3 regions of the Priestia sp. JNUCC 25 genome follow, and region 1 is predicted to be linked to each of the others. Evidence: riboswitches for the same ligand, from Rfam matches in the RefSeq annotation. Region 1 holds a riboswitch; each other region holds the start of a gene.

Region 1 (4,390 bases):
CCAGCAGTGTTAGGCAAAAGAGTGAAACGCTTCACATCAAGCGCTTCTAATAAATTAGGCTGATTTTGATCAAAAATATCCATTCGTCTCACAGCAAATGTTAAAATTTCTGTTTCTGACTCTTCTACCGCTTGACGCTGAGTCGTAAAGTCCGGAAATTTCCCTGTTCCTAATAGTAAACGTGAATTAAATGTATATTGTCCAATTTTTAACATACTCTTCATCCTCCTCCGACAAATGAAACAACTTCTAATATATCGCCATCTTTTAAGCATGCATCGCTATGTTCTTCTTTTTGCAAAATGTTCTTGTTTAGCTCAACAATTACCACTCGTTCATGCAGGTTCTGAGCCTGCAACAAGTGCTCGACCGTTTCAATTTCGTCTCCAAAAGTAACGGTCTTACCATTAATGATTAGATTCAATGAACTCCCTCCATTACTCTTGTTAGCTGAAATGATGTAAAAAATGAATGATTCGGCTTTTTCCCTAACAAAGCATCAGCCATAATTTTTCCAGTTGCAGCACTTAATAAAATACCGTTTCGGTAGTGGCCAAACGCCATGTGTAGATTCGCTATTTCAGGATGCTCTCCTAAATAAGGCCAGCCATCATTTGTTTGCGGACGAAGACCAGCCCATGCTTTTTCAAATGTGGCTTCTTTAATAGCCGGCAGAAGCGCAGAAGCTTTATTCAGCAAAAATTGAATACCTTGTGCAGAAACCGTCTTGGTAAAATCATGCTGTAGCTTAGTTGCCCCGATTACGATTCTTCCACCAGTCTTAGGCACTAAGTAAAAACCTTCATCTAAAAAAATCGTTTTAGAAAGCAGCGGCTTATGACTTTGAAGAGCAATACACTCCCCTTTTACGGGAAACACCTGACCTACATGTTCAGAAGAAATAAAGCGTTTAGCCCATGAGCCTGCTGCAATAACTACTTTTTCTCCATAAAAAGAGCCTTTGGACGTCTGTACACCTTTTACTGTTTCATTTTCCATAATAAGAGAATGAACGTCACAGTATTCGAATACATCTGCTCCGTGATACAAGGCTCCATGAGCAAGAGCTTGCGTTAACTTAGCCGGAGCTAGCTGGCCGTCTCCCGGTATTGTAATGGCTCCGTATATGTCTGGAGAGAGCCCGGGTTCTAACAAACGCGCTTCTTTTACATCGATCCATCTTACATGTTCATCCCACCGGTGGTGCTGAGCGGCTTTTTTCTTTAATACGTGTGCATCTTCTTCTGTTACAGCGACTTTTAATAAGCCTTTTTGAATGAGCTCTACATCGATGGCCGTTTTTTCTTTTAGTTCCTTCACCAGTTCAGGAAACATGCTTCTGCTCTTAATAGCAAGGTCTAAAAGAGGACCTTCTTCATCAATTTCAGCTTGAGCACCTAAAATACCAGCGGCTGCACTTGAAGCTTCACAACCAATTTGATTGCGTTCAAGAATAGCTACTGACGCTCCTTGTTTTGACAAATGATAAGCGATAGAAGAGCTGATTATACCTCCTCCGATTAACAGTACATCATAATGCTGCTTCATTTTCTCCACCTCCAGATGTCCATATATGAGAATATTGTTTAATCGCTTTGAGGGGATCTTGCGCAAGCATGACACCAGACATCACAGCTATACCGTGTGCTCCTGTTTGAAGCACCTCTTTGGCATTTACAGGTGTAATTCCTCCAATGGCAATAACAGGTATCTGCACAGCGTCTACTACTTCTTTTAGTGCTGCTATCCCTCGACTTTTTAATCCTTTTTTTGAATGTGTTGAATAAATATGTCCGTATAGAATGTAGTGAGCACCATCTTTTTCAGCTTCTAAAGCCTCTTCCACAGAGTGAACTGATTTTCCGACAATAAGAGAAGGAAATGCGTCTATAACAACCGAAACGTCTAAACTATGATAGGCAAGCTGTACGCCTTTTGCTTTTAAAGCATGCGCTACATCAACTCGGTCATTCAAAATAATTTTAGAGCGACAAAATGGCAGGCTTTCTAGTAAACATTGAATCTGCTTTGCCGTTTTCTCTTTTTCTCTAATATGAACGGCGCCCGCAAAAGGCGCGATAGCCGTTAAAATTTTTTGAAGCTCTTCGATTGGCTGCTTATCTGTTGTAATGACATGAAATTTAGGAATATCCACATGATCGAAACCTTTCTATTCAGAATAAAGAGAAATTTCAATCACCTCATCTTGTGTAGAGGGTTTTATTACATACAAAAAACCACTCTACAACGTAGAGTGGTTAGCATGCATCGTTATGTAAACATGATCACCACTTCCCTACGCTGGTCCAAACCAGATCAGGTTCAAAGGGTCCGAAATACATTCGTCTCAGCTTCAAAAAGCTCCCCTAGTGATTGCTATTTATTGATTTTGTTTTCGCACTTAAAATTATAACACAACTAGATGTAAATACAATATCTCTTTATGCTCTTACGGCTCTCTTCCTTTTATAGATGTATCTTTTAAGCTTCTTTAGTAAGTAAGAGGCCCGGCGCACCGCATCATTCTGCTTTTTATATGGTTAGTAATCGGTATAGTCGTCAAATTCTTCTTTGTCTTTTTCCTTTTTCCGATCCCATATAAACAGCAGGAGTAACATAATAAAAGTTAGAATATAAAAACCGTAAAAAATAAATGCCGCGACAACATTTATAAATAAAAATAAAAAACCGATGATCTGACCTGCAACAGCTACAATCAACAAAATGTATTTCCAAACTTCTGCTTTTCTATCCATTCTCTACTTCTCCGTCTTTTTGTTTTTCCCTACTAGAAACGTTCTCTTTACTTAAATAAAAACGTTCCTGCCAGTAAACCGACTGTAAATAAACCAACTGTTCCAAATGCTGAAATCCCCACATACGCCAACATTTTTCGATAAGACTTTTCTCGAATTAACTGTACGGTTTCCACACTGAACGTTGAAAAAGTGGTAAAGGCACCAAAAAACCCAATGCCAATCATTAAAAATATTGAATCATCATAAGCATGACTCGGAACCTTTCCATAATAACTACCGTAAAAAAGACCAAGGCCAAACGCACCGAACAAGTTTACAAACAGCATTGATACTGGAAAAGGAGGGTTTGAAACTATTTTTGTAACTTTTAAACCCAAAAGATAACGGCATATCCCTCCAGCTGCCCCGCCAAGTGCCAAGCTTACTATGCTCATTTACTTCACCTCATGTACTTTCACTAAATTTCCCCCTGCCGCTTCACCGCATAGATAGCCTGCTAAAGCAAGAAGGATTCCACCTACTAAAGAGACAATTACATAAATGGCTCCCCAAAATAAATGGTGCTGAGTGAGAGAAATGACGTCTCCTGCAAACGTTGAATACGTTGTAAAACCGCCGCACACGCCAACTCCTAGTCCAAGCTTTATCCATTCTTTTGGCTTTTTCCACCCAAAAAATCCTGTTAATAGGCCTAGTATGAAGCTTCCTAATAGGTTTTCAATTACCGTTCCTATTGGATAGCCCGTGTATAATAAGGAAAGATTCAGCAAATAACGTGCATATGTACCAGCGATAGCACCAAAGGCAATTGAGATTAAGTTTATGGCTTTCATCATATCGCTCCGTTTCATAAATTCTTCTTTAAGTGTACCATAAGGAATTTATTTCTACCTTAACATTTAACTATATGTTTATTGCACCAAAAGTCATGAAAAAATGAAAGAGAAAATCGTCGCATGAAACTTCCTTTTTACTCCTCAAACCTCCCTTAAAAATCCACTTAATCCAAATTTTAAAATCTTTCTGTATCTTTATGACAAACCGTGTATAGAAGGTATATTTCCCTTATTTTAAGTCACATTAATCGTATAAGTTTTTTTTGTTGACTTTTGCTGTGTTCTTGTTTAGTATCACAGAGTATCATTTCCTATCAGAATACTAGGGGGTTTAGAAAATGAAGAAATTTGCTGCACTTTTGTCGCTACTATTAGCTTTCACAGTTGTGCTTGCCGCATGCGGTTCTAGCTCAAAAAATGAAGCAAACAATGGAGACAATAAATCTTCACAAGGGGATTTATATAATAAAGTGAAAAAAGATGGTGTATTAACAATTGGAACTGAAGGTACATACCCTCCGTTCACTTTTCATGATGACAAACAAAAGCTAACTGGGTTTGATGTAGAGTTGGCTCAAGAAGTAGCTAAACGTCTTGGCGTAAAAGCTGAGTTCAAAGAAACACAGTGGGATGGCATGTTTGCCGGATTAGATGCTAAACGCTTTGACATGATTGCTAATGAAGTGGGTATTCGTGAAGATCGTCAAAAGAAATACGATTTCTCTGACCCATACATCCAGTCAGGCGCTGTATTAATTGTTCGTAAAGACGAAAAAGATATCAAATCATTTAAAG
Region 2 (4,390 bases), 2.0 Mb from region 1:
GCTGGGCTCTTGAAGCCAATACGCCTTTTTGGCCGATAGTCGTTTGACAAGTAGTTTGCACTTCTATTTTGGCTGCTCCTTGAATTAAATCTAAATTGGACATAATTTTAGTAGCTGCCGCAATCATTTCGCTGCTTAATCCTTTGCTAAGCGCAAGAAGGTCTTCTCCGGTATGCTCATCAGATAAGATGTATTCTCTTAACTCCCCTACTGTCCAATTTTTTATAATGTCGTAAACGGATGAATCAATTTGACTTTCGATTAACGCCGAGACGTTGTCTTCATCTGCGCTGAGCAGCGGGTAGTTTCGAATATCAGCAAGTGTGATATCAGCTAGGACTTGCTTTGCTGCCATTCGTTCTTTCATTGACTCAGCGCTAACTCCCGCGAGCTGATCTCCAGAACGCTCTTCGTTTGCTTTGGCCATGATTTCTTTTAAGCTATAAAATGAAAATGTTTCTCCTAACAATCGTGTAGTTTTAAACATCGTTTCCTCCTTGTATATTTAGTGGATTAGGATGAAAAAGCGAGCGTTTTAACGGAAACAGAGATTGCTTCTCCAGCTACTGGTAACCCTAGATCGATGTAATCTCCGTGTGTAAAATCAATTTGATCTAAACAAATAATTTCTAACTCTTTTCTCTGTTTAGCTAGTGCTTGTCCTAAGGCTTTTGCAATATCTTGCTCGCATAAAACAACGAGGCACTTAGCTCTCTTAAAACAAGCAATAAATTCAGCGCTTATTACTTTTGCTAATTCTTGCAGCATCTTATAGCTGCAGTAAGGAAAATGAGATAAAACAATAGCAACGGGAGGATCTTCTGCACTGAAAATAGTTGAAGCCTGCATACATGACGCTCGAGCTCTTTCTTGAAACAGCTGCGGATTCCACTCCTCCTCTGGCTGTACGGGTATTTCTATAATCGGAATGTTTTTCAGCGGCAGTTTTTTAGACTTAATGTATACGGTTGATCCGCTAACTTCTGTATTTTGCATACCAGCTCCAATGACAGTAGCGCGCGTTGTCTCAGCGGCTTGAGATACTTGGATGGATTGAAAATGATATGCTAGAAGCGGACCAACGTCTCCGTGTATGGCCACTTCCTTCACTGTTTTTGGCTTTTGCTTCTCCATCATTGCTCCTACTCCTCCTGAAACCATGATCGTTTCAGGATGTATAGAAGATCTTGTATGAGGAGAAACGAGCAGCGAGGAATTTTGATTCAGCGCTTTTACATAATTCACGGTTTCTTCAGCTAGTAATTGACAGATAGACGAGAGCTTTTCAAATGTTGCTTTTTCACCTTCTCGCAGTGTTAAAGAATTATTTTTCAAAAATTCAGTTAAATGAGACGAAATGTAGGTAACAAGACCGTCTTCATTTAGTCGAATTAATCTCCCGCCTACATGCAGTGTAAACGTTTCTATCACTTTTCCATTTTGACATAAAGCGATGTTAGCAGTGCCTCCTCCTACATCAATATTGGCAATTACTGCATTTGTTTCAGCAGAACGTTCGATTGCTCCTGATCCTTTTGCTGCTAATATTCCTTCCAAGTCAGCGCCGGCTGTTGCAACAACAAAACCCCCAGCATGTTCGGCTAGATAGTGAACGATACTTTCTGCATTTTGCTTTCTAGCCGTTTCTCCTGTAATGATTACAGCGCCCGCCTCCACTTGATCTAAGGAGATTCCTGCATTCTTATACTCTTGTTCTAGTAGTACCGTTAATTTTTGAACATCGATTTCAACATCGTTTAGCATAGGGGTGGTATAGATAGAACTTGCATACGTTACGCGACGATCAATAATTTGACAGCCTGGCAGCGTAAACTGATTTTGTTGATTTGCTATTAGCAGCTTGCTTACAATCAGTTTTGTTGTGCTTGTTCCAATATCTAAACCTATGCTCGTGATCCATTTCTGTAGCATGCTATCAATCCCTTATCTCGTTTGAATATGGTGATTATCATAAAACAGTTTTTTGAATATTTCACTAACTATGTTATCAAACCTGACACACTTTTGTGTAAACAAAGGTGACAAATGACAAAAAAGACTAAATCTTGGTAGATTTAGTCTTTTTTATTATGAGCGTGATTTAGTTACAATCATTCTTGATGCGGATGGAATTAATAGTGAAAGGATGATTAGACACGATAGCAACGACCCAATCATAGAAATCCCGTTCATTGAGAAAGAATACCATAGAATGGGCATTCCTTTTGGTGCAGCAAATCCCCAAAATATTAAGCCTGCAATGAAATGACAAAAATAACGCGCGAAACTGCCTATAATTAAAGATAAGATAATGAAAAAGAAAGCTTTTGATCTCTGGTTATTAGCTAAGTATCCTTTAATAGAACCCGAAAAAATTCCACCAAACCCAATAAAGGTAACGGCGATAATATACTCTATAAAAGCTTGCAACGGGGTTAAAATATATGCATTTCCTAAAGCTAATTGCAATATTCCCCATAAAAATCCAGATAAAGCTCCTCCTTTGACTCCCCATCGAAAGCACATAATAAAAATAGGAACCATAGAGAACGAAATGCTTACGCCTATTGCAATTTTTATAGAAGGTAAAAGATCAATTAAAAAAGCCAATGCTGCAAAAATAGCTATTTCAATTTTAGCCTGTAAAGGTAATGCTTTATTCACGTTTCTCACTCCTGTTTTTGAATCATTCATATCAAACGGTTTACACAGGAGTAAGCAAATATATGCTACTATTCCCACATTCCTACGCTAGCGTTAACTAACAGGTTCGAAGGGTCTGAACAATTTGTTCACTCTCAGCACGGCGGCTCCCCCTGTGGTACGTTCGGATATTTATGTAGTATTATGACAACATTTATTGTACCATATGTAACAAAATAGATTCGAGAGATTTCAAAGATGTTTCTATTTTCTGAATCTATTTTTTATAATGACAATCGTTTTAGTATTTGATATACTTCTTTTATGTCAAATGAATATAAAAAACCCTCATCCTAATCGATGAGGTAGAGGTCGCAGTTTTTAATAGTAAAGCAACTGAAATGCAGAGAACATTGAGGATGTTGCTTGAAAGGAAAAATTGCCGAAGTTTAGATCACTTCTCGGTTGATTTAAGCTGGGGCTGTCTCCGAACAGGAACAGAACTGTCACATCATGCAAGTGATGTGAAGAGCTATCTTCACGGAAGGTTGACGCGGTTTTCAGATTTAAAAGCGCGCACATATACTGCGGGCTTTTTTTATGTTATCCCGTCTCTTTCCGTACATTCGAAAGGAGTATTTATCTATGCAAGAGCAGCAAGAATTAAAACGTGGGTTGAAATCTCGCCACTTAACGATGATTTCATTAGGAGGAGCCATCGGAACCGGCTTATTCCTAGCAAGTGGTGGAGCAATTCATACAGCAGGACCTGGGGGAGCGCTTTTAGCTTACGCTATTATTGGTGTCATGGTTTACTTTTTGATGACCAGCCTGGCGGAGCTCGCAGCTTATATGCCTGAAGCTGGTTCGTTTAGTACGTATGCGTCTCGGTTTGTAGATCCATCCTTTGGTTTCGCTCTCGGCTGGAACTATTGGTATAACTGGGCTATTACGATTGCAGCTGAATTATCTGCTGGAGCCCTTATTATGAAATTTTGGTTCCCAAACTCTTCTTCTATTTTATGGAGTGCCCTGTTTTTATTAATTATGTTTGGGCTTAACTACCTTTCTGTAAAAGGATTTGGCGAATCTGAATTTTGGTTTTCATTAATTAAAGTAGTAACGGTTATCATCTTTTTAGTTATTGGTATTATGATGATTTTTGGTATCTTTAACAATGAAGCACCAGGTTTTAAAAACTTCACGCTTGGTGATGGACCCATTCACGGTGGATTCTTTACTGTCTTAGGTATTTTTATGGCTGCTGGTTTTTCATTCCAAGGAACAGAGTTGCTTGGAGTCGCAGCTGGAGAAAGTGAAGATCCGGAAAAAACGGTTCCTCGCGCAGTTAAACAAGTCTTCTGGCGCATCTTGTTATTTTATATTTTAGCTATTTTTGTTATTGGGATGCTTATTCCATACACAGCGGATTCATTAGCAAGTGATGATGTGCGGGTCAGTCCGTTTACTCTAATATTCGAACGAGCAGGTCTGGCGTTTGCAGCATCAGCTATCAATGCCGTTATTTTAACAGCCGTTTTATCTGCTGGTAACTCAGGTATGTATGCTTCTACGCGTATGCTTTGGAACTTAGCGAAAGATGGAAAAGCACCGAGGTTCTTAGCAAAAGTAAATAAACGAGGCGTTCCGGTTAATGCTTTAATCGCAACGGCACTTGTCGGTACACTTGCATTTGGTGCTTCATTTTTTGGAGACGGTGCGGTATACACGTGGTTACTTAACGCTT
Region 3 (4,390 bases), 1.6 Mb from region 1:
CTATGCGCAAAAGACAAAGAGTATCAACAGCCGTATTCAAGCGCTGAATAAGCTAAGAGACGCAGTCAAACAAAACGAGCAGAGAATTATGGATGCTTTAAAACAAGATTTAAATAAATCTGAAGTAGAGGCCTACACGTCGGAAATTGGGATTTTACTAGAGGAAATTCGATTTACGCTTAAACATTTAGCAAAATGGATGAAGCCTAAAAAAGTAAAAACCGCTTTAACACATGTGGGCTCTAAAGGGAAAATTGTTCCTGAACCGTATGGAGTCGCGTTAATTATTGCTCCGTGGAACTATCCGTTTCAATTAGCACTGTCTCCTTTAGTAGGAGCGATTGCCGCTGGAAACACGGCGATTATAAAACCTTCTGAATTAACGCCTAGCGTATCTCGCGTTATACAAGAATTACTAGCTGAAGCTTTTGACCCAGCATTTGTGACGGTGGTTGAAGGGGCTGTAGACACTACAAGTCTGCTTTTAAAACAGCCCGTTGATTATATTTTCTTTACGGGAAGTGTAAATGTAGGGAAAATTATTATGCAAGAAGCAGGGAAGCAGCTTATTCCCGTCACGCTTGAGCTAGGCGGAAAAAGTCCGTGCATTGTACATGAAGACGCAAACCTAGATCTTGCAGCGAAGCGAATTATGTTTGGTAAAGGGATGAATGCAGGCCAAACGTGCGTTGCTCCTGATTATTTGCTCGTGCATAAAAAGGTAAAAGCGCAGCTTGTAGAGAAACTTCGCGAAGCGATTTCTCAATTTTACGGTAGTAATCCGCTTGAAAGCGACCGCTATGGCCGTATTGTCAGTGAGCGCCATTTTACTCGGCTAGTTGAGTTTTTAAAAGACGGAAATGCTATAGTTGGAGGCGGGTACAATAAAAACACGCTAACAATAGAACCTACGGTGTTAAGTGAAGTAAGCTGGACCTCAGATGTCATGCAAGAAGAAATCTTTGGGCCTATTCTTCCTATGATTGAATATGAAACACTAGACGAAGTCATTCATAAAGTTCAAGAAAAAGCTAAGCCGTTAGCTCTTTACTTATTTACAGAAAGTGAAGATGTGCAAAACGCCATAACGGAGCGTCTTTCATTTGGAGGAGGCTGTATAAACGATACGCTTATGCATATCGCTACGCCATATTTACCGTTTGGCGGAGTGGGAGAAAGCGGCACGGGTCAATATCATGGAAAAGACAGCTTTCAGACATTTACTCATTTTAAAAGCATGCTGTCTCAAACAACCAAGTTTGATTTGTCATTCCGCTATCCTTCGGAAAAACAAAGCTTGAAAATGATCAAAAAATTACTGAAATAAAAGAGCCTCCTGATAGGAGGCTTTTTCGTTATTTTGAAAGTGAAAGCTGAGAAAGCGGCCATTTTTCTTGGGTATATGCCATTTCCCAAAATAAATACTCGAGTTCACAGCTTTTGATGAAGTGATCTTTCATACGGTTACGTTCTTCTTCAGTCGCTTGTTCGGCGAGTTCATCGAGCTTGTTACAAAACCATTGTGTTGTGCCATTCATTTCTTCATTATTATAAAACTGAATCCATTCATAAAAAGGATGAGAAGGAGATGGATTTACTTGTTCTGTAATGCGCTGCCCAATTTCAACGTACGTCCATGGACATGGAAGAAGCACTGCAATGATTTCTGCTAAGCTGCCTGTATGCGCAACGCTTGTCATATGGTTAATGTAGTGGCTGGCTGTCGGTGAAAGCGTCTCAGTGTGAAGGTCTTCATAACGTACGCCTGCTACTTCACAAAAATTATTGTGAGGGTGTACTTCACTATGTAATACCGTAGAAATGCCGGCATTAAAGGCTTCCATTTCGGTACGCGTGCGGCATTTCGTTAAAGCAGCGCCGTAAATGCGAACAAATGCTGTTAAGTATTCGTAATCTTGAGAAACGTAGTGAATAAGCGCTTCTTTTGGCACGTTTCCTTCAGCAATTCCTTTAATAAAAGGATGGTTAAAAATGGCTTCGTAAATATAGTTTGCTTCTTGTCTTAATTGAGATGAAAATGACATCAAAATCCTCCTTTAATATGAGGAAGTCACAAACAAGCACATAAAGGAAATAAAAAACACTCCGTTTATAAACGGAGTGGCAAAGGACAGTAAAAAACTGAACATTGCCACTTTCCTACGCTGGTATGAGCCAGATCAGGTTCAAAGGGATCAAGAAAACTTGTCTCAGCCGGTGGGCACCCCTAGTGGACTTCCTATTAATCTATGTTTAACTTACCATATATTCTGAAAAATAGAAAGCGTTATGGGAAATTGTGTGCTAACCGCTTTTCTTTCTTAAAGAGGAAATTTCTTAAAGCTATTTTTAATCATTTTTGTTTAAAAATGCATATTTTTAGGGAAGAAGAGGTATTAATGAAGGGAAGAGCCGTTTTCGTCTCCGAAACACTCCCATATAAATAGAAGAAAGGAGAGAACAAAATGGCGAAATTTCGTTTGTATGCTGTATTAAATACAGTAGGCTTGGCTATTACACTGCTTGTGAATTATTTAGCAAATGCCATTCCAATAGGAGGCAAAACAACCGGAGAAGCTTCTGCGCAAGTTCCTACGTTGTTTACACCAGCGGGTTATGCCTTTGCTATCTGGGGCGTTATTTATTTATTATTAACCATTTGGGTTATACGCCAATTTTTTGCAAGAGAAGATCAAAAGGAAATATATGCACGTATCGGCATTTGGTTTTTTCTAAACTGTTTGTTAAATAGTGCGTGGATCTTTATTTTCCAAAACGATTACTATAAGTTATCTCTTTTAGTTATGCTCTTTATTCTAGGCACATTAATGATTGTATATTCCATTATTCAGCATTCTCGGATGACGACATGGTTTATGCGTCTGCCGATTTCGCTTTATCTTGGATGGATTTCTGTTGCGACTATTGTCAATGTGTTTGTCGTATTTCAAGCAAATGGAATACAGCATTTGCTTGGCCTGAGCGAGTTAGCATGGACGATTATTATGCTGCTGGTAGGAGCTGCGCTGGGCATTATGTTTACATTAAAAAACCGAGACGCTGTTTATCCGCTTGTTTTTATTTGGGCTTATATTGCCATTGCAGTGAAGCAAAGTGGAAATCAGCCAATTGTCATTACTGTCATCATTTCAGTTGTTTTATTAGCAATTGCCATTATTGTGGGATTGATTAAACGCTATAGACGTTTTTAAAAAGAAGCTCTAGCTTTTGTAAGCTAGAGCTTTTTATGATGCTCTTTTGATTGTAAAAAAGCAGCTGTAAAAGCAATTAAGCTAATTAAAATACCAAAAGGAACAACAATTGGTACGAATGATAAAATAAATGTCATAAGTGTAACCTCCATGTTGCATCGGTGCATAATGAAAAATTCAACTTTTTTAAATTGAAGTTCCGCTATTATAGTATGCTAGGCTTTATGTTTGGAGCCTATATGTTTAGAAATAAACGAAAAAGGCAACATACGTTACATACAGGTTGTATTAGGAGGAGTTAAAATGGAAACATATTTAGTCGCTTACACAGATAAAGATGATATGGAATATAAACAAGTGACGTGCGAGAGTTATGAAGATGCAGAGCGTACGGTCCTTCGTTTAGAGAGAGAAGGGCATATGCATATTGAAGAAATTTCAAATCAAGAAGCCTACCGGGGAGATGAATCATCGTACAGAGAATAAATTTTGAATAGAAACACCAACCTTAAAATGAAGAAGCAGCTGCTTCTTCATTTTTCTATTCTATATAGATATCGTTTTATAGAAAAAAGTAAAACGGGAATGATTTTCTTCTGCATTTATGGTACAGTACTAATCAGGTGAGTTTTGAGTTTAGAAGAGGAGAGAGTAACATTATATGAGTAAAGGAAATCAGTGGTCTTCACGCCTCGGTTTTATTTTAGCATCTGCTGGGGCAGCAATTGGTCTAGGAGCGATATGGAAGTTTCCATACGTAACGGGAACCAGTGGCGGTGGAGCGTTTTTTGCGTTGTTTATTTTATTTACGATTTTTATTGGATTGCCGCTTCTGTTGGCAGAATTTATCATTGGAAGACATACGGGAAAAGAAGCGATTAGTGCTTATAAGGCAATTGCTCCAAAATCCGCTTGGGTATGGATTGGCAGGCTGGGAGTACTAAGCTGTGTCGTTTTGCTTTCCTTTTACAGCGTCGTTGGCGGCTGGGTGATTTTATATACGATTATGAGCGTAACCGGTATGCTAAGCGGAAAAGAGTACGGCCCGTTGTTCAATGCCGTCATTAGCCAGCCTTATGTAGTATTAGGTGCGCAGGCGCTGTTTTTATTAATTACAGTGTTTGTTATTTCAAAAGGCGTACAAAAAGGAATAGAGCGTGCTAATAAATACATGATGC

What was found. A riboswitch is a leader RNA that binds a small molecule or an ion and turns the genes downstream of it on or off. The one in region 1 is predicted to bind thiamine pyrophosphate.
Region 2: another riboswitch for thiamine pyrophosphate. It lies ahead of thiT (energy-coupled thiamine transporter ThiT); the one in region 1 lies ahead of JNUCC25_RS02790 (thiamine phosphate synthase).
Region 3: another riboswitch for thiamine pyrophosphate. It lies ahead of tenA (thiaminase II); the one in region 1 lies ahead of JNUCC25_RS02790 (thiamine phosphate synthase).

Annotation. Positions count from the first base shown of each region.
Region 1 covers NZ_CM132211.1:520,843-525,232, reverse strand. Annotated here, with positions in the region: gene JNUCC25_RS02805 (thiazole synthase) at 1-215, opposite strand, end outside; gene thiS (sulfur carrier protein ThiS) at 221-424, opposite strand; gene thiO (glycine oxidase ThiO) at 421-1,548, opposite strand; gene JNUCC25_RS02790 (thiamine phosphate synthase) at 1,532-2,155, opposite strand; TPP riboswitch at 2,277-2,378, opposite strand; gene JNUCC25_RS02785 (hypothetical protein) at 2,541-2,756, opposite strand; gene crcB (fluoride efflux transporter CrcB) at 2,804-3,193, opposite strand; gene JNUCC25_RS02775 (fluoride efflux transporter FluC) at 3,194-3,592, opposite strand; gene JNUCC25_RS02770 (amino acid ABC transporter substrate-binding protein) at 3,934-4,390, shown strand, end outside.
Region 2 covers NZ_CM132211.1:2,525,262-2,529,651, forward strand. Annotated here, with positions in the region: gene JNUCC25_RS12825 (ethanolamine ammonia-lyase subunit EutB) at 1-487, opposite strand, end outside; gene JNUCC25_RS12830 (ethanolamine ammonia-lyase reactivating factor EutA) at 514-1,932, opposite strand; gene thiT (energy-coupled thiamine transporter ThiT) at 2,089-2,694, opposite strand; TPP riboswitch at 2,727-2,827, opposite strand; lysine riboswitch at 3,002-3,186, shown strand; gene JNUCC25_RS12840 (amino acid permease) at 3,289-4,390, shown strand, end outside.
Region 3 covers NZ_CM132211.1:2,148,408-2,152,797, forward strand. Annotated here, with positions in the region: gene JNUCC25_RS10890 (aldehyde dehydrogenase) at 1-1,327, shown strand, start outside; gene tenA (thiaminase II) at 1,356-2,045, opposite strand; TPP riboswitch at 2,141-2,239, opposite strand; gene JNUCC25_RS10900 (TspO/MBR family protein) at 2,466-3,212, shown strand; gene JNUCC25_RS10905 (hypothetical protein) at 3,516-3,698, shown strand; gene JNUCC25_RS10910 (sodium-dependent transporter) at 3,874-4,390, shown strand, end outside.